DNA from 3 places in the Kocuria sp. PD6 genome. Region 1 is predicted to be linked to each of the others. Evidence: riboswitches for the same ligand, from Rfam matches in the RefSeq annotation. Region 1 holds a riboswitch; each other region holds the start of a gene.
The links. A riboswitch is a leader RNA that binds a small molecule or an ion and turns the genes downstream of it on or off. The one in region 1 is predicted to bind S-adenosylmethionine.
Positions count from the first base shown of each region.

Region 2: another riboswitch for S-adenosylmethionine. It lies ahead of Q9R22_RS05855 (LLM class flavin-dependent oxidoreductase); the one in region 1 lies ahead of Q9R22_RS00525 (bifunctional o-acetylhomoserine/o-acetylserine sulfhydrylase).
Region 3: another riboswitch for S-adenosylmethionine. It lies ahead of Q9R22_RS05810 (O-acetylhomoserine aminocarboxypropyltransferase/cysteine synthase family protein); the one in region 1 lies ahead of Q9R22_RS00525 (bifunctional o-acetylhomoserine/o-acetylserine sulfhydrylase).

Region 1 covers NZ_JAUZUS010000001.1:102,635-109,233, forward strand. The annotation lists gene Q9R22_RS00510 (alpha/beta hydrolase) at 1-172, opposite strand, end outside; gene Q9R22_RS00515 (SGNH/GDSL hydrolase family protein) at 248-1,096, shown strand; gene Q9R22_RS00520 (homoserine O-acetyltransferase) at 1,153-2,310, opposite strand; gene Q9R22_RS00525 (bifunctional o-acetylhomoserine/o-acetylserine sulfhydrylase) at 2,313-3,701, opposite strand; SAM riboswitch class IV at 3,778-3,898, opposite strand; gene Q9R22_RS00530 (hypothetical protein) at 3,863-4,204, opposite strand; gene Q9R22_RS00535 (hypothetical protein) at 4,280-4,585, opposite strand; gene Q9R22_RS00540 (VOC family protein) at 4,866-5,504, shown strand; gene Q9R22_RS00545 (CPBP family intramembrane glutamic endopeptidase) at 5,556-6,320, opposite strand; gene Q9R22_RS00550 (S9 family peptidase) at 6,389-6,599, shown strand, end outside.
Region 2 covers NZ_JAUZUS010000005.1:38,660-45,258, forward strand. The annotation lists gene Q9R22_RS05835 (AMP-binding protein) at 1-226, opposite strand, end outside; gene Q9R22_RS05840 (ABC transporter permease) at 339-1,304, opposite strand; gene Q9R22_RS05845 (aliphatic sulfonate ABC transporter substrate-binding protein) at 1,301-2,350, opposite strand; gene Q9R22_RS05850 (ABC transporter ATP-binding protein) at 2,355-3,158, opposite strand; SAM riboswitch class I at 3,166-3,257, opposite strand; SAM riboswitch class IV at 3,386-3,500, shown strand; gene Q9R22_RS05855 (LLM class flavin-dependent oxidoreductase) at 3,578-5,005, shown strand; gene Q9R22_RS05860 (trans-aconitate 2-methyltransferase) at 5,105-5,743, shown strand; gene Q9R22_RS05865 (SdpI family protein) at 5,813-6,205, shown strand; gene Q9R22_RS05870 (SMR family transporter) at 6,347-6,592, opposite strand.
Region 3 covers NZ_JAUZUS010000005.1:30,784-37,382, reverse strand. The annotation lists gene Q9R22_RS05835 (AMP-binding protein) at 1-630, shown strand, start outside; gene Q9R22_RS05830 (DUF3995 domain-containing protein) at 640-1,158, shown strand; gene Q9R22_RS05825 (succinate dehydrogenase cytochrome b subunit) at 1,304-2,281, shown strand; gene Q9R22_RS05820 (succinate dehydrogenase/fumarate reductase iron-sulfur subunit) at 2,281-2,976, shown strand; gene Q9R22_RS05815 (hypothetical protein) at 3,089-3,328, opposite strand; SAM riboswitch class I at 3,347-3,444, shown strand; gene Q9R22_RS05810 (O-acetylhomoserine aminocarboxypropyltransferase/cysteine synthase family protein) at 3,506-4,930, shown strand; gene Q9R22_RS05805 (CoA-binding protein) at 4,927-5,418, shown strand; gene Q9R22_RS05800 (hypothetical protein) at 5,567-6,599, shown strand, end outside.

The DNA of each region.
Region 1 (6,599 bases):
CCGCACGCTGCGGTGCGCGCACGGACGCGTACGTGTAGCCCTGCGGTAGCGCGAAGCTCAGGGCCATGAGGTCTTCCTCGTACGAACCGTAGCCGTGGAACATGACCACCAAGGGTGTTCCGGCGCGGTCCTGCGGTTCGTTGTTCCAGATCACATGGGGAGCTTGCTGCATGGTTCCATCCTGACATGCCCACCCGGCACTGCCCGCGGGCCTGAGTCGTTCAGGCGGGTGTGTTAGAAACCGGGTATGGATAAGAGCACTCACTCCCGAGCCCCCTCCGACCCGAAGCACCCTTGGCACCGCATGGTCTCGATCGGCGATTCTTTCACGGAGGGCGTCGGCGATCCCGACGACGCCGTCCCCGGCGGTGTGCGCGGTTGGGCCGATCGCGTGGCCGAGGAGCTCGCGCGCCACACCGACGACTTCGCGTACGCCAACCTCGCGATCCGCGGTCGGCTCTTCCAGGGCATCGTGGACGAACAGCTGGAACCGGCCATCGAACTGCGCCCAGACCTCGTGACCATCAGCGCGGGCGGCAACGACATGCTGCGACCCGGTGCGGATCCGGACGACATCGCGGTGCGGCTCGACGCCGTGATCGAGAAACTCGCCGCCACGGGTGCCACGGTCACGATGTTCGACGGCCCGGACATCGGCAACACCCCCGTGCTGCGCAGCATCCGCGGGCGCGTGGCGATCTTCAACGAGAACCTGCGCGTGGTGGCCGCCCGGCACGACGCCGTGATGGTGGACCTCTGGGGACTGCAGCAACTGGGGGAACCTGCCATGTGGGCACCGGACCGGTTGCACTTCTCGCCCCTGGGCCACCAGCTCATCGCGTGCGAGGTCCTGGACTCCCTGGGGGTCGAGCACGACCTGGTTCCCGGCGAGCTCGGGGACCGTCCCGTGCGCACGTGGCGCGAGGCGCGTCGCGAGGACCTCGTGTGGGCCGGGAAGTACCTGGTCCCGTGGGTCGGCCGCCGGATCCGGCGTCGCAGCTCCGGGGACAACATCACCGCCAAGCGCCCTTCGTTCGGGCGCACCACGATCCCCGGTGCGGGCGAGGGCATTCCCGGCGAGGACCGGGAGGGCTGAGCCGGCCCGGGCCCACTGGGTCTCCCCGGCCAGGCCGGCCCATCAGGGCTCCCTGCTCAGTCTCGCAGCACGGTCTCCCGCAACAACATGCCCACCTGCGGGGTCTCGATGAGGAACCCGTCGTGCCCGCTCGGGGACGTGATCGTGTGCAGCTCCTGCTCCCCCGGCAGCGCGGCCACGAGTTCGGCGGATTCCGCGGGGAAGAACAACCGGTCGGAGTCCACCGCGGCCACGAGCCACTCGCACCGCGTGCGGGCTAGGACGTCCCGTAGCTCGCCGCGGCCACGAGCGACGTCGTGCGACATCAAGGTCTCGTTGACACTCAGGTACGAGTTCGCGTCGAAGCGGCCCGCAAGTTTGGACGCCTGGTGGTCCAGGTAGCTCTCCACCTGGTACCGACCGCGGTCCGCAACGTGGGTCGCATGCGGGTCCTCGCGGGGCTGGGGTTCGCGCCCGAAGCGCGTCTCGAGCTCGTGCGCACTGCGGTACGTGATGTGCGCGATCCGCCGCGCGAGCCCCAGACCGGCCTCCGGGTACTCGCCCGCGTAGTAGTCCCCGCCCCGGAAGTTCGGGTCCTGGCGGATCGCGAGCGCCTGGGCCTGGCCCCACGCGAGCTGCTCGGCACCCACCCGGGCGTTAGCCGCGATCACGGCGCACGCGGCCACCCGGTACGGGTGGGTCACGGCCCACTCGAGGGCCCGCGCCCCGCCCATGGACCCGCCGATCACGAGCCGCCACCGGGAGATCCCGAGCGCCCGCGCGAGCAGCGCCTCCGCGGCCACCGAGTCCCGCACCGTCACGCGCGGGAAGCGCGAGCCCCACGGGGTGCCGTCCGGTGCGGGACTCGAGGGCCCCGTGCTGCCGTAGCACCCGCCCAGGATGTTGGCGCACACCACGAAATAGCGGTCCGTGTCGATCGCGGCGCCCGGGCCCACGAGCCCGTCCCACCAACCGTCCGCAACGGCGGCCGCGCCCTCGGGAGCGCTCGCGGCGTCCACGTGTCCCGCGCCACCGCGCGCCGCGTGCGTGTCACCCGTGAGCGCGTGCTCGATCAGCACCGCGTTGGAACCGTCCGCCGCGAGCTCGCCCCACGTCTCGTACGCGAGGTGCACGTGCGGCAGCCGGAACCCGGACTCGAGCACGAGCTCACCGAGCTCGGCCCTCCGTACGACGCCGTCGCAGCGCGTGCGCGGCCCGTTGCCCACGACCGTCATGGTCAGTTCCCCGTGTCCTCCGGCGACGACGCCGCGTCGCCGACAGCACCGCCGCCCGCGGCCACCGCGGCGAATCCGGCCTCGAGGTCCGCGAGGATGTCGTCGATGCCCTCGAGTCCCACGGACAGTCGCACGAAGCCCGGCTCGACGCCCGCGGCGAGCTGCTCCTCGTCCTTGAGCTGGGCGTGCGTCGTGGAGGCGGGGTGGATCACGAGCGAGCGCACGTCACCGATGTTCGCCACGTTGGAGTGCAGGCTCAGGGCGTCCACGAACGCGACACCGGCGTCCCGGCCGCCGTCGAGCACGAAGCCGAGCACCGACCCGGCGCCGTTGGGCGCGTACTTCAGGGCGCGGTCGTGCCAGCGCGAGGACTCGAGACCTGCGTAGGACACCGAGCGCACCTCGGGGCGGGCCTCGAGCCACTCGGCGACCTTCTGCGCGTTGGCCACGTGACGTTCCATGCGCAACGACAGCGTCTCGATGCCCTGCTCGATCAAGAACGCGTTGAACGGAGAGATCGAGGTCCCCAGATCGCGCAGCAACTGCACGCGCGCCTTGAGGACGTATGAGAGGTTGACGCCGAAGGCACCGTCCGCACCGAGATCGCGGGCGTAGACGAGTCCGTTGTACGTCTCGTCCGGTTGGTTGAAACCGGGGAAGCGCTCGGGGTCCCGCGAGTAGTCGAACGCTCCGGTGTCCACGATGAACCCGCCGATCGCCGTGCCGTGGCCGCCCAGGAACTTGGTGGCCGAGTGCAGCACGATGTCCGCGCCCCACTCGATGGGCCGCACCAGGTAGGGCGTGGCGATCGTGTTGTCCACGATGAGCGGGACACCCGCCTCGTGGGCGATCCCGGCGATCGTCTCGATGTCGAACACGTCGTTGCGGGGGTTCGGGATGGATTCACCGAAGAACGCCACGGTGTTCTCGCGCACCGCGTCCCGCCACTGCGCGGGATTGTCCGGGTCCGAGACGAACGTGGTCTCCACGCCCATGCGCGGCAGCGTGTGCTTGAGCAGGTTGTACGACCCGCCGTACAGGGACGGGCTGGCCACCACGTGGGTCCCGGCGCCGCCCAGGTTGAGGATCGCGAGCGTGGCCGCGGCCTGCCCGGAGGAGACCATCAGGGCCCCCACGCCGCCCTCGAGGGACGCGACCCGGTTCTCCACGACCTCCGTGGTGGGGTTGGTCAGGCGCGAGTAGATGGGCCCCATCTCCTCGAGCGCGAACCGGGCCGCCGCCGTGCGGGCGTCCGGGAACACGAAGGACGTGGTCTGGTGGATCGGCAGGGCGCGCGACCCGGTCACAGGGTCGGGGTTCTGGCCCGCGTGGATCTGTCGGGTTTCGAACGACCAGCCCTGGGGATTGTCGGGGGTGGGAGCGGTGCTCATGGCCGTACTCCTTCTCGGAAGGATCAGGGGTCCGGTGGCGATCCGCACGGTGCCCGTGCTGTGACCGGGCACCAATGACCCGCGCTTGCCGCATGACGTCGGTCGACGCCACGGCCAGGTCCTCACCCAGGGCACCCCACCGCGGATGGGAGGGTTGCCGGTCAGCTAGCTGGGGCTTCGCGCTGACTCTCGTGACCTATTACCTCATTGTCCGAACCCGGCGGGGCGGGAGTCAAGCCGGGGACGCTGCGAGCGGGCTCGGGGTCAGTGGCCGCTCGTTCCTGCTGTTCCATCTCCCGGGTGTGCAGTTCCCGGTCCTTCGTCTCACGTGGATGGAAGTAGAACAGACCCGTGAGCACCGCGATCACGAACACCGCGAGCATCACGAAGAACAACGGCCTCACGCCGGTCAGGTAGATGACGGGGATGGCCAGCGCCGTGACCAACCCGCCCCCGAAGAACGGTTCGAACACCAGCTGCTTGTCACCGAACGCCTCGAACACCGGGTCTTGGCCTCCGGGTCCACCACGCGCATGAGGATCAGCCCGGTGGCGGTCACACCCATGGACGGGTGGAAGTCACCGATACCGCGCCCGAACCAATAGCGACCGATGATGCGGGGTGCCAACCACAGGAAAATGGCCACGTTGAACGCGATGCCGACCACCGCCAGGATGGTGAACGCCGCCAACCACGGCCGCGATGGACATGTGCCGGGAGAACGGTTCCACGGAGGACGGGCGGCTGGTCATGGTGCCGGCGGGGTAGTACTCGTCGCTGCGGAACAGGCTCTGGACCCAACCCACCTTGACGCGCACGAACTTCCCCAGGAACAGGGCGACTCGGAGGATCAGGAGTGTGAAACCGACGGCATTTGCGGACACGGGAACCACCTCGTAGTGATCGGGATCGATATCGGTCTCAGGTCATATAGCGAGGGTTCGGTCGGAGACTCCCCGGCTGATGCTGCGAACTCCAGCCTCTGAGACGCGCGTCTCGTTGACCTGGACCCACACAGTCCCCGCCCGAATCAGCCGTCCCGATGCCAGGTCTCGGGAGGTGCGGAGAGCCAGCCCTGCCCACCGGAGCGGGCGGCGCAGGTCACACACTCGCCGGGCTCGCGCTCGATTTGGTGGCCCGTGTGGCCGGTGTCACCATGGCGTCATGAACTTGGATCACGTTTCCTTCGCGGCTCAGCCCGACGGCCTCGAGGCCACCACCGAACGCATCGCGAACCGGTTGGGGATCGAACCGGTCAAGGGCGGTGTGCACCCCCGTTTCGGCACCCGGAACATGATCCTGCCGCTCACCGACCACCAGTACGTGGAGGTCGTCACGGTGCTCGAGCACCCCGCCGCGGAGAAGGCGCCGTTCGGTCAGGCCGTCCGTGCCCGTTCCGACGCCGGCGGCGGCTGGCTCGGCTGGGTCGTAGAGGTCCCCGACCTCGCGCCCTTCGAGGCCAAGCTGGGCCGCCCCTCCGTGCCCGGTGGCCGGTTGTTCCCCGACGGTCGGCAGCTCGAATGGCATCAGATCGGCGTGAAGGGTTTGATCTCCGACCCGCAGTTGCCGTTCATGGTGCACTTCGATTCCGAGGACGAGATGCACCCGTCCCAGGCGCGGATCACGGACGTCCGGTTGAGCGGGATGGAGATCGCCGGCTCCCCCGACCGCGTCACGGAGTGGCTCGGCGGTCCCGTGGAGGACGTCCTGGGCTCGCTGGACGTCACCTGGTGCGCCCCCAACGGCACCCCCGGGGTCATGGCCGTCTCGTTCGACACCCCGGACGGCACCGTCACCATTTGATCTGGTTCCCTTCGGTGCGGCCGACGACGCCGCTCCGCCCGGTCTCCGGCATCAGCCCGCGAGCAGTTGCGGGGCCAGGAAGCCCACGGTGTCCAGGAGGGCGTGGGCGATCAGCAGCGGCATGAGTCGACCGCCGCGGCGGTAGAGCCACACGAACACGAGTCCCATGACCAGGTTCCCGAGCGTGGGTCCGAACCCCTGGTACAGGTGATAGCTGGCCCGCACCACCGCGGAGGCCACCGCCACGAGCCACCACGACCATCCGAGGGATCGCAAGCGCTCGCACAGGAACGCCACCACGATCATCTCTTCCACGATCGAGTGGCGCAGCGCGGAGAGCACGAGCAAAGAAACCGCCCACCAGGTCTGCTCCATGGTGGATGTGGTGATCTGCGCGGTGATCCCCAGGGACCGGCCCACCTGATAGAGCACCAGGGTGCCGCCGCCCATCACCGCGAACAGGCCCATTCCCCACAGCGTGTCCCACGCGGGTCTGCGCCCATCCACCCCGATCCTGCACAGCACGCCGGGGATCCCCCGCGCCACCCCGGCCATGAGGTACAGGGCCAGCAGCACGGGGACGAGCGCGAAGCCGATGCCCGTGAGCTGACGCAACGCGTCGATCAGGGGGACGCTGCTCAGGGGCCGGTTGAGCGTCGTCGTGGTGTCGGCCAGCGAGGACCGCATGAGCACCTCGGCCAGATCCAGCACGGCGTAAACCGCGGACGCCCCGAGGGACACGCCGAGCACCAGGACGATCTGAAGCCACGTGTCGGTGCGCGACATAGCGCACTGCGAAGGGGTGGGAGTCTGCACGGGACCATTGTGGCCGTTCGCGAGCGGGACCACGTCTGCGCGTCCCCACCCGCCCCTAGACTGTGGGCATGACTTCCGAGCAGCCGTGCTATCCCGTGGCCCCGAGCCGCCCGGTGGAACGCACGTTCCACAGGCACACCTTCGCCGATCCCTACGAGTGGCTCCGGGACAAGGACTCCCCCGAGGTGCGCTCGCACCTGGCCGCCGAGAACGCCTACGCGGAGGCCACGACCGAGGATCTGGCGCCCCTGCGCGAGCGGATCTACGGGGAGATCAAGG
Region 2 (6,599 bases), on a different contig from region 1:
TCCCGCCTTCGAACCACGCGATCTCGGGCACGGTGTAAGTGGGGTTGCCGTCGTGGTCCTCACCCGTGCGCTGCGGCTTCTCGAACCGGTGAGCCGTGTGCCACGGCTGCGCCCAGTCCAGCCGCCCGGCCTGCTCGACCCAGAACTGCACCCGGGCGTCGTCGGAGATCAACGCCGGGTTCGGTGTGGGGTGAGCGGGGTCTGAGTACGAGTGCGTACCGGTCACGAGTCCTCCTGTGATGTCGATCCGAACGGTCGGTGTCTGTAACGGCCGGGCCCCCGGTCGAACGACCGGGCCGCGGTGGAACGGCGGGCGCCGGCGGGAACCGGGCGGGTTGTCACCTGGTTCCGGCCACGCTCCAGCGCTGCTGCGTCCACCGCTCGAAGATGCCGAGCAGGGCGTCCGTGAGCTTGCCCAGCACGGCCAGCAACACGATCGCGAGCAGCAACCGGTCCGTGCGGCCGTTGTTCTGCGAATCGGTGAGCAGGAATCCCAGGCCCATGGAGGAGCCCAATAGTTCCGCGGCCACCAGGAACAACCACGCCTGGGCCAGGGCCAGGCGCAGCCCGGAGATCACGGAGGGCAGCACCGCGGGCAACTGCACGGTGGTGAAGAGCTTGACCCCGCGCAGCCCGAAGGACCGTGCGGCTTCGATCAGGTGCTGGTCCACGTGGCGCAGCGCGGCGGACACCGTGGTGTACACCGGGAAGAAGGCGCCGATCGCCACCAGGGTCACCTTGGAGTTCTCCCCGATCCCGATCCACAGCAACAGCAACGGCACCCATGCCAGGGACGGCACGGCGCGCAGCGCGCCGATCGTGGGCGAGCCGATGGCCCGCGCCCACGGGGAGAGCCCCAGCAACGCGCCGAGCAACAGCCCGAGCCCACTGCCGATCAGGAAGCCCACGATCACGCGCTGCGTGGAGATCCCCACGTGCAACCACAGGTCACCGCTGCGCAGCAGCTCCCATCCCGCGGCGAGCACCGCGGACGGGCGCGGCAACTGCACGGGGGAGAAGGTCCCGTTCGTGGAGAGGGTGTGCCACGCGAGCACCAGCAGCACGGGCAGGACGATCCCGATCAGCCCCAGGGCCCAAGGATTGCGCAGCGCGCTGGGACGCGTGCGGGAATCCGCCGCGGCAGGGGTGTCTGATGGGGGTGCGACGTCGCCGGGTGCCACCGCGCCCGCCTCGTGGCGTCCGTTGTCGTCGGACAGTGTGGCCACCGCAGTGACGCCAGCTGCTTCGGAGGACGCGCCGTCCGAGGACCGCGGTGCGGCGGAGGAGGTGTCGTGAGTGCTCATGAGGACTGCTTCCCTTCGATCACCTGGGCCACGGCGGCCGCATCGGCGTGTTGTGCGTAGTGCTGCTCCACGATGTTCGCGAGCGCCTCGTCCACGTCCTGCTGCGAGGAGACGTCCCCGGATTCCACCAGGATGGGCCCGACCCGCTCGAGCACCGCGAGCTGTTCGGGGCCCGGAACGGGGTCGATGTCCAGGTGGGTGCGCTGCCAGACCCGCCGGGCGGTGTCGCGATCGATGCTCGCGCCTTCCGCGAGGATCGCGATCCCCTCCTCCGGGTGCTGCAGCGCCCACTGCCGCGCGTAGGCGTACGTGTTCACCACGTCCTGCGCACCCGTGGGATTCAGCTGCAGGAACACCTCCCTCGCGTTGAGGAACCCGTACGTGTTGAACTCCAACTGCCGGTGGAACAGCACGTCCCCCGCCTTCTCCGCGGCGGCCATCACGGGGTCCAGTCCGGACCATGCGGCCACCTGACCGGTGTCCAGCGCGGTGCGCCCGTCCGCGTGCTGCAGGTTCACCACGGTGACGTCCTGTGCGCTCATGCCCGCCGCGCCGAGGGACTGCAGGAGGAAGAAGTACGGATCCGTGCCCTTCGTCGCGGCCACGGACGTGCCCGCGAGGTCCGCCACGGTGCGCACGGGGGAGTCCGGGGTGCGCACGAGCGCGGACCACTCGGGCTGTGAGAACAGGTCGATCGTCCTGATCGGCGAGCGGTTGGCACGCGCGAGCAGTGCGGCGGAACCTGCCGTGGAGCCCACGTCCACGACCCCGGCGCGTAGCGACTCGTTGGCCTTGTTGGAACCGGCCGAGTACACCCACGTCACGGTCTGGCCGTGGGCGCCGGCGACCTTCTCGAGCCAGCCCTTGGCCTTGATGATCAGGGACAGCGGGTTGTAGGTCGCGTAGTCCAGGTAGATCTCGTGCGCGGAACCGCCGGCCACACCGCGGCCCGGACCTTCGCCCTCCATGACGCATCCGCTCAGGGGCAGCGCCAGCGCGGACAGGCCGAGTGCCTGCAGTGCGCGGCGTCGGGACAACTGCGCCATGCGCTCAGCGCTCCACGCCGAGTAGGGCCAACAGGTGGGCGCGCAGTGCGGTGATCTCACTGTCCTCGCGGGAGCGCGGGCGGGCCAGCTCGGGGGAGATGATCTCGGCGATGGTCGCGGGGCCCGTGGCCGTTTCCCGCGCGAGCACCACCACGTGATCGGAGAGCACCAGGGCTTCCTCGACGTCGTGGGTGACCATGAGCACGGTCGTGGGATCGGCGCGGTGCACGTCCAGCAGCAGATCCTGCATCCTGATCCGGGTCAGGGCGTCCAGGGCCCCGAAGGGCTCGTCCAACAGCAGGACCCGCGGGTTCCGTGCCAGGGCCCGGGCGAGGGATGCGCGCTGTGCCATGCCCCCGGATATCTCCGAGGGACGGTGATTCGCGTGGTGGGACAGGCCGACGAGCTCCAACAGCTGCGCCACCCGCCGCTTCCCCTCCTGGGCGGGAGTCCCGTGGGGCAGACCCAGTGCCACGTTGCGCGCCACGCTGCGCCACGGCAGCAACCGCGGTTCCTGGAAGCCGACGGCGCAGCGCGGGTCGATCTCGCGCACCACCGAGTCGTCGATCCGGACTTCGCCCTCGCTCGCCGTGCCGAGCCCGGCCACGGCGCGTAGCAGGGTGGACTTGCCGCACCCCGAGGGGCCCAGGACGGAGACGATCTCGCCCGGACGCACCGTGAAGGTCACGTCCCTCAGGACCTCGTGGACATGCGCTCCGTGGTGTGCGGGGAAGGACTTGCCGACCCGGTCGAAGGTGACCGCCGCGGCGTCGACGGCAGATTCCGGGCGCGTGAGGATATGGCTCAATTCATCAACTCCATCGTTCCTGGCATTAGCACCTTGCCCGCGTGGGGCTGGTTGCTGCGACGTCAACGAGCCAGGTCTCTCAGCCGCTCCGGATGGGAACCCCACCATTGAACGGGCCGGGAGCCCGCGGGTGCAAATCGTGTGACGCGCCGGGGCGCCGTCGTGACGTGCCGTAACCCCAGGTGTTTCCGAGGACCGGGGATCCCCGTTAGGATCGATGCCACAACGATCACGAGTGCCGACGTTTAGCCCTGGCTTGTCGGACGGCAACCCTCTCCCGTAGCGGGGTGCCCCAGGTGAGGATCGGGCCGCATGACACACCGCATGCGGCAAGTACGGCGCCACACAAGCGCGCTGGACCCGCAAGGTAGGCCGCCGTAGGTGGTGCACGGGGCGCGGGTCGTGTTCCTGCTGAGGGGCTGACCGAGATGAGCAAACGGATTTCCGTCAACGCGTTCGACATGACCTGCGTGGATCACCAGAGCTTCGGGTTGTGGCGCCACCCGCGGTCCCGGGCCACCGAGTACAACACCATCGAGTACTGGACGGAGCTGGCCAAGCTGCTGGAGCGGGGCAAGTTCGACGCCCTGTTCCTTGCGGACGTGGTGGGCATCTACGACATCTACAAGAACTCCGCGGCTCCGGCCGTGCGTGACGGGGCCCAGGTCCCGGTCAACGACCCGTTCATGCAGGTCTCGGCCATGGCCGCCGTGACCGAGCACCTGGGTTTCGGCGTGACGAGCGCGGTGACCTACGAGCAGCCCTACACCCTGGCCCGCAAGTACGCCACGCTGGACCACCTCACCAAGGGCCGTGTGGGCTTCAACGTGGTGACCTCCTACCTGCCCTCCGCCGCCGAGAACCAGGGTCTGCCGCGCCAGATTGAGCACGATATGCGCTACGAGATCGCGGAGGAGTTCCTGGACGTGTGCTACAAGCTCTGGGAGGGCTCGTGGGAGGACGACGCCGTGGTGCAGGACCGTGAGACGGGCGTCTACGCGGATCCCACCAAGGTCCACCCCATCCGGCACAGCGGGGAGCACTTCACCGTTCCCGGGGCGGGGCTCACGGCACCGTCCCCGCAGCGCACGCCGCTGATCTTCCAGGCCGGCGCCTCCTCGCGCGGGCAGGCGTTCGCGGGTAAGCACGCGGAAGCCGTGTTCATCGGCGGGTTGCGCCCGGACCTCACGCGTTTCGTGACTGACAAGATCCGCGACCGGGCTCGGGCCGAGGGCCGCAGCCGTGACGACGTCAAGATCTACGCGATGCTCTCCGTGGTCGTCGCGGACACGGACGAGCAGGCCCAGGAGAAGTACCGCGATTACCTGCAATACGTGGACCTGGAGGCCTCCCAGGCGATCATCGGTGGGTGGTCCGGCGTGGACCTGTCCCAGTTCGACGAGGACGAGGCCCTGAACTACATCAAGACCGACTCCATCCAGTCCTTCTTGACCCCGTTCACGCTGCAATCCAAGGACAAGCAGTGGACGCGCGAGGAGATCGCCAAGCACTGCGCCCTGGGCGGGATGGGTGCCGTGCTCGTGGGTTCCGCGCAGACCGTCGCGGATCAGCTCGAGACCTGGGTGGACGAGGGCGGCCTGGACGGCATCAACCTGGCCTACCACGTGAGCCCCGGTTCCTTCGAGGACTTCGTCGAGTACGTGGTCCCCGAGTTGCAAAAGCGCGGGCGCTACCGTACCGAGTACGAGGGCACCACCCTGCGCGAGTCCCTCTACGGCGAGGGCCAGCCGCGGGTCAAGGACACCCACCCCGCCGCGAAGTACCGCGGCGCGTTCGTGGGCGAGCCCTCCGTCGCGGACACGCCGTCCCGCGAGCTGGTGGGCTGACACCTCCCTCCAACGACGACGCCGCTCGCGCCCGGTCCCGCAGGTCCGGCAGGGCGGCGTCGTCGGCTTCCTCGCCCGTTGCCAGGGCGGGACCCCCGTGTGAGAGTGGAACGCGTGCAACCCGGTTACGACCACTTGGCGAACGACTACGAGAAGGCTTTTCCCGCTCCCTTCCGCACGGCGCTCGAACGGCGCGCGGTGGAGGCCTTCGCGGATCACGTCATCGCGGCAGGGGCGCCCGGCCCCGCGATGGATGTGGGGTGCGGCACGGGCCACGTCACGGCCGCACTGTCCGAGCGGGGTCTGCACGTGGTGGGGGTGGACCCGTCCGAATCCATGCTGGGTATCGCGCGCACATCGTACCCGGAGGTCGCCTTCGAAGCCGGCGATGCGAATCCCACGTCGTGGGGTGGTGCAGCGGGGCCTGACCGCCGAGTGGCCGCCGTTCTTGCGCGGTTCAGTCTGATCCACGTGCCACCCGCGCGGCTCCCCGGCATCCTGGACTCCTGGGCGGACGTGATGGCACCCGGAGGGGTGGTCATGGTGGCGTTCCAAGCACTCGACGGAGAGCGTGCCGTGGTCTCGTTCGATCACGCCGTGGCTCCGGCGTGGCGCTGGCATCCGGACGTGATGGCCGATCATATGAAGCATGCCGGGTTCACGGAGGCCTGGCGTACCGTCAGTCGCCCGGACGCAGAACATCGCTTCCCCGAGTGCCACCTGTTGGCGGCACGGTGACCTGATCGAGCACGAGATGGATGGGTTGTTTCATAGGGTGGGGGAAATGCCCGTGACCCGGAGGGAACCGTGGACGAGGACCTGCTCGGAGTGATCATGCTGTCGTTCAGCACGGTCCTGGTGTGCGTCGTGACCGTGGTGATCGTCAGGGCAGCGGCCGTCGGCTCGCTCGATCGCAACGGGGCCGTGGGCCTCCGGACCCGGCACACGCGCGCGACCGACGCCGCGTGGTCCGCGGGTCACGCCGCGGCCCTTCCGAGGGTGCGGTGGTCCGTTCCCGTGGCCGTGTGTGCCGTGGTGGCGGCGATCGTGTTGCTCGTTCTGGGGCGGCCCGAATGGGGCATCGTCGCCGGGCTGGTGGGTGTACTGCTGCAGGTCGCGGTGCTGGTGTCCGCCGTGGGGCCGGCCAACCGTGCCGCTCGGCGGGCCGCGCAAAAGTCGGCTCCGGAACCCCGCGCCTGAGACCGGAACCCCGCGCCTGAGACCGGGGCGCATCAGCGGCGTCGTCGACGGCGCGGCGGGCGTAGGGGGGGCACGACGGGGCGCTCGCGGGAGGCCTTCGCCGGAATGGAGAGCGGCCGGTGCGGGCGGCCAGGTTGCGGGTCAGTGACTCGCTTCGAGCTCCACGAGCAGGACACCGGCGGCGGCCCAGATCCCGTAGGTGACCCCCAGGGGCATCCCGCGGCGCAGTACCAGCGTGAGACACATGAAGGCCCCGGTGTACCCCAGCACCACCACGGCGTACAGGGCGGGTTGTCCCAGGGCCGCCTTGATGCTGAGCGTCGCGGTGACCTCCGGGAGGACGGCCCCGGCCAGGAAGAACCAGGCCATGACGTTGCCCTGCCTCATGACACCC
Region 3 (6,599 bases), on a different contig from region 1:
GGCGTATCTGTGCGGGTACTGGACGAGGCCGGTGAGGAAGTGGGCCCCAACCTGCAGGGTTACGCCGTGATCGACAAGATCGGCCCGTCCATGGCCCGCACGGTATGGGGCGATCCGCAGCGCTACCTGTCTTCCTACTGGGCGGCCTACGGCGAGCGCGGTTGGTTCCGGGCCGGCGACGGCGCACGCACCGATGACGAGGGCGACCTCTACATCCTGGGGCGGGTGGACGACGTGATCAACGTGAGCGGGCACCGGTTGTCGACGATCGAGATCGAATCCGCCCTGGTGACCCACCCCCACGTAGTGGAGGCCGGGGCCACCCCGATCCGCGACGCGGTAACGGGCCACGCTATTTTGGCGTGCGTGGTGCTCACAACGGATGCGCAATCGCTGTCCGCGGACGAGGTCCGCGAGGAGCTGCGCGCGCACGTGGCCCGGGAGATCGGCCCGATCGCCAAACCGCGCGAGGTCATCGTGGTTCCGGATCTGCCCAAGACCCGTTCGGGGAAGATCACGCGCCGCCTGCTGACCCAGCTCTACGAGGGCGAGCAGCTGGGCGACCGTTCCTCGCTGCAGAACGAGGAAGCGCTAAACGCGATCGCGGAGGTCTTGGCAGGGCGTGCTTAGCTTGACCACATGAGCTTGTTGCCCCGATCCCACGGCGGTCGCGGCTGGGTCTGGTTGGCGTGTGCGGCCGGGGTCGTGCATGCCGGATTCAGCCTCTACTGGGCTTTGGGCGGGCACTGGTTGCTGGACACCGTGGGGCAGTGGACGGTACGGCTGTCCTACGAGGCACCCCTGGCCGTCGGGCTGGGGCTGGGCATGGTTTCGCTTTTCAAGCTCATGGCAGCCGTCATCCCAGTGGCGGAAGCCTACGACAGGGTGCCCTGGCGGCGGTTCTGGCGGGCCATAAGTTGGGTGGGTGCCGTGGTCCTGGTGGTCTACGGCGGGACCAACACGGTGATCAGCAATGCCGTGCTCATCGGGCTCATCCGCCCGGCCACCGGATACGAGCGACTAGCCATGATCGGTCACGCATGGTTGTGGGATCCACTGTTCCTGGTCTGGGGTGCCGCGCTGCTGATCCATCTGTGGCGGTCCCGGCCGGCGCGGACGCGCCCGCACGGCACACGTGAGTCACTTATCGGGAGGTGAACATCCGCACGAAGGAGCCGACCGGGGAACCCACGCCACCAACTGCGGATGACCACCACCCAGGCTTCTTCCTGATCTGCGGGCATGACCGCGTGTGACCCCGCGAACTGTTATGCCCCGAAGGAACTTCTAAGATGGCTCAGTGATGAATTCCGCCGCGCAGCCCTCGACCGAGCGACCCGTCACCGGCACTACCCGCACGGCCACAGCCCCCGCGGACGCGTCCGTCACTGCCGGGATTGCTGCCGTGGCCGGCGATGCCTGGCAGCGCATGTTCGGGGACACCCACAGCTCCGACCTCAAGCTCGCCATGGCCGCCTCTGGCACCGTGTTGAGCGTGTTCACTGTGGGGCACATGGCCGGGAACATGCAGGTCTACCTAGGCCGGGACCACTACAACGAGTACGCCGAGTTCATTCGCACGGTGGGCGCGCCGGTGCTGCCCCGCAACTCCGTGCTGTGGGTCGTGCGTATCGGGTTGATCGGAAGTGCTGCGACCCATGTGTTGGCCGGAACCGAGCTCACGCTGCGGGCCATGAGCGCCGAGGGCCGCGCGGTGGCGGATGCGCTCCGGCCCATCACGTGGCGGGTGGGCGCCGCCGCGCAGAAGGTGCTGCGGGGTGGCTTCCCCCTCGCGCCTCCCCCGAGCGGGACGCAACGGTACCGGAAAGCGGCGTTCAACGGCGCCTTCCTGGCCAGCCGCTTAGATGGCCACGCGCCACGTCAGCGCCCCCGGGGCCGACGCCGCTCCGTCCCCCGGATCATCGCCCGCTCGATGCGCTCCACGGGCGCGGTGCTCGGACTGTTCACGGTGCACCACGTGCTGGACCTGACGGCGGGCGCCCGGCCTGCTGCTTCCGTAAGCCACACCCACGGTGACGCGTACGGCAACCTGGTGGCGAGCCTGTCCCGGCCGTCCGTGGCGGTGTTCTATACGGCCTCGATGGCCGCGCTCGCCGGACACATGATCCACGGCTTGCGGACCGCCGCGATGGACACCGGGGTGACCGGAACCGCGCGACGGGTACGACAGGTGGACACGATCGCTAAGGCCGTGGGCGGCGTCGTCGCCCTGGGGAACGTGAGCATTCCCGTGGCCGTACTGACCAAGGTGGTGCGCTGATGCTGTTGACCGTTCACGTGTGGCGCCAGGCGGGCGAGGACGAGCCCGGTGGCTTCGAGACCGTCCACCCCGTGCAGGCCCGCGAGGAGATGAGCGTGCTCGAATTGCTCGATGCCGTCAACGAGACGCTCGAGCGCCAGGGTACAGAGCCGGTGAGCTTCGACGACGGCTGTCGCGAGGGCATCTGCGGCAAGTGCGGCGTGACCGTGGACGGCGTGGCCCACGGGCCGGAGAAGAACCGGGCCTCGTGCACTCAGTCGCTCAGGGCCTACCGGGACGGGGACGAGATCTTCATCGAGCCCCTGCGCGCGGGAGCGTTCCCGGTCAAGAAGGACCTGTCCGTGGACAAGAAGGCCCTGCGGCGCGTGGCCAAGGAGGCCAAGTTCCCGGTCGCGATGAAGGCGTTGAACACCGCTGGGTGCATCAGCTGCGGCGCGTGCGTGGCCGCGTGCCCCAACGGCTCGGGCCAGCTCTACGTGGGCACGCTGCTCAAGGAACTGCCGCCGCTCGCCAAGACGCCCGAGGAACGCGACGAGCGCTCGAGCAAGGTGCTCGACGCCGCCGAGCACGAGTTCGGCCCGTGCTCCCTGCTGGGCGATTGCACGGAGGTCTGCCCGGCGGGGCTGCCACTCGAGAACCTCACCGCGGTGGCGCGGGAAAACCTGCGCCGGAAGGACCCCGAGAAGTACGGCTGAGTTCCGCCCCGAAGCCAGCGAGCTCACCAGCAGTCGGCGACCCCACGGGCGGGAAGTTCACCGCTTTCACCGCGGGCCCCACCGACCGGGGGCCGAACCGCGGACGGGCGGGTCAGCCCTTGCGCCACCGGGGAAAGGGCAGCCGCAACGGCCCGGCGGGACGCGCGGTGGTGCGGGCCGCCGAGCGTGAGTCCTCGACCACCGTGGCATCCGGGATCCTGCGGGCCAGGGAACGCTGGAACCTGTTCTGCAGCGTGACCTTCGCGGCGGGGCACCCGTGGCGCGCGCCCTCTGAATCAATCGCACCCGCTTTCGGGCGGCTGCGATCCGCACGGTTTGGTCCGTCACCCACGCGCGCGACACAATAGGCGCACCATCCCGAGCGGCCGAGAGACCTGGATCCATGACGCCGCAGCAACCCGCAGTGCTCGGCCAACTGCACGGTGCTACCGCCAGGACCGATGGAGTGCTGCGCGGCCCCGGGCAGCTGTCGGACGGGAGCCGTACCCGGCCGACGAGGAGGACATCCATGGCCGAGCACCAGTTCGGTTTCCGCACCCGCGCCCTGCACGCCGGCGGCACCCCGGACGCCGAGCACGGGGCCCGCTCCGTGCCCATCTACCAGACCAGCTCGTTCGTCTTCAAGGACGCCGACGACGCCGCCAACCTGTTCGCGCTGCAGAAGTACGGCAACATTTACTCGCGCATCGGCAACCCCACCGTGGCGGCCCTGGAAGAGCGCATCGCCTCCCTCGAGGGCGGGATCGGGGCGGTCGCCACGTCCTCCGGGATGGCCGCCGAGTTCATCACGTTCGCCGCGCTGTGTGGCCAGGGTGACCACGTGGTGGCCTCGTCCCAGCTCTACGGCGGAACGGTCACCCAGCTGGACGTGACCCTGCGTCGCTTCGGCGTGGAAACCACCTTCGTCCCCGGGACCGACCCGGCGGACTACAAGGCTGCGATCACCGAGCACACCAAGGCCGTGTACACAGAGCTCGTGGCCAATCCCTCCGGTGAGATCGCCGATCTGGAGGGGCTCGCCGCGGTGGCCCACGAGGCGGGTGTCCCGCTCATCGTGGACGCGACCCTCAACACCCCGTACCTGTGCCGCCCGTTCGAGCACGGCGCGGACATCGTGATCCACTCGATCACCAAGTTCCTGGGCGGGCACGGCAACACCCTGGGTGGCGTGGTGGTCGAATCCGGCCGCTTCGACTGGGGCAACGGGAAGTTCCCGGCCATGACCGAACCGGTTCCCTCGTACAACAACGTGACGTGGTGGGGGAACTTCGGTGAGTACGGGTTCCTGACCAAACTGCGTTCGGAGCAGCTGCGGGACATCGGGCCGTCCTTGACCCCGCAGGCCGCGTGGAACCTGCTGCAGGGTGTGGAGACCCTCCCCCAGCGCATGGACGCCCACGTGGCCAACGCGCAGGAGGTCGTGCAGTGGCTCGCCACGGATCCACGCATCTCCTACGTCAATTACGCGGGACTCGAGGGCCACCCCCACCACGAACGCGCGCAGAAGTACCTGCCCCACGGCATCGGATCCGTCTTCGCCTTCGGTGTGGCCGGCACGGACGAGTTGAGCGGCCGTGAGGTGGGCGCCCGATTCATCGGGAGCCTGCAACTGGCCTCACACCTGGCCAACATCGGGGACGCCCGCACCCTTGTGCTGCACCCCGCATCCACGACCCACCAGCAGTTGAGCTCCGAACAGCTCGCCGCGGGCGGGGTCAAGGAGGACCTGATCCGGATCTCCGTGGGTCTCGAGGACGCCGCGGACATCCTGTGGGACCTGGACCAGGCACTAAGCGCAGCCAGCGGTAGGAACCGGGACGGCGGCGTCATCGCCCCCTCCGCCGCGCTCACGGACGCGGCGCGCACCACCCTGGACCAGGACAACAGTGCGGCGGCCTGCACGCTGCCCGGAGCCGAAGGAGAACAGGTATGAGCACGCAACGCACCTGGGTGGGCCCCAGCGCCCCCGAACGGCTCGGCATCCTGCGGGGCACGCGCTCGATCGCGATCGTGGGAATGTCCGACAAGCCGTCCCGCGCGAGCTACTTCGTGGCCACGTACCTGCAGTCGTCGAGCCCGTACCGCGTGTACTTCGTGAACCCCGTGCTGGACGAGGTGCTGGGCCAGAAGGTCTACCCGTCGCTCGCGGAGCTGCCCGAGGTCCCGGACCTCGTGGACGTGTTCCGCAAGGACGCGGACCTGCCCGGCGTGGCACGGGAGGCCGTGGCCGTGGGCGCCAAGACCCTGTGGCTGCAGCTGGGCTCGTGGAACGAGGAAGCGGCGGCCATCGCAGAGGACGCCGGGCTGGACGTGGTGATGGACCAGTGCGTGAAGATCGAGCACGCGCGCTTCCACGGCGGTCTCCACCTGGCCGGGTTCAACACCGGAGTGATCTCCTCGAAGCGCCAGGTCCTGGCCTGAGATCGGGAGGTGTCGGCGACATCACGTCGCAGGCCGGACGCTGTCCCGTGGCGCGGAGGAGCCCACTCCCTATGCTTGACCGGTGGAGAAGGCCCAGGATGTGATCCGAGCCACATGAGAACCGTCCGACCCCCGAGGAGTTGCTCCCGTGTCCGCCAAGAAAACCCTGCAAGTCACCCTGGCCTTCGTGGGCCTGCTGGTGGGTGCCGGTTTCGCCACCGGTCAAGAAGTCATCCAGTACTTCATCTCGTTCGGTGTCTGGGGGCTGGCCGGCTCGGTGGTCTCGGGGATCCTGATGATCGCCGCGGGTGCCGTGATCATCCACATCGGCAGCTACTTCCTGGCGGACGAACACCGCCGGGTCTTCCGGTCCGTGTCCTCTCCCGTGGTGTCCCGGTTCCTGGACATCGCGGTGAGCCTGACCCTGCTGGCCATGGGCATCGTGATGCTCGCCGGTGCGGGTTCCACACTGGAACAACAGTTCGGGCTGCCCGCATGGATCGGTTCGGCCATCATGGTGGTGCTCGTGATGGTCACGGGGCTGCTCAACGTCAACAAGGTCACCAACATCATCTCGGCGGTCACCCCGGCGATCTTCGTGGCCGTGATCGTGGCTTTCGGCTACACCCTGACCAAGCTCCCCGTGGATCTCGGATCGCTGCACGAGCTCGCGGTGCAGGCGGACTCCCCCGTGAGCCCGTGGTGGCTGTCCGCGATCAACTACACGTGCATGGCCCTGATGCTGGGCGTGTCCATGTCCCTGGTAATCGGCGGCAACGCCCTCAACCCGCGCGATGCCGGCTGGGGCGGGCTGCTGGGCGGCGTGGTCTACACCGTTCTGCTGGCCATGAACGCCTTCGCCCTACTCGTGAACTTCGATGCCGTGGGCGGCTCCGAGGTGCCCATGCTCCAGCTCTTCCAAACCATGCACCCGTGGGCCGCACTCGGGATGGTTGTGGTGACGTTCGTGATGATTTACAACACGACCATCAGCATGTTCTACGCCCTGGGTCGCCGGGTCACCGTGAACCACCGCCACCGCTACGTCCCGATCTTCCTGGGCCTGTGCGCGGTGGGTTACGTGGTGAGCCTCGCGGGCTTCGGCACCCTGATGAGCGTGGTCTACCCGATCATCGGGTACGTGGGCATGGTCCTGGTGGTCGTCATGCTGTGGTGGTGGT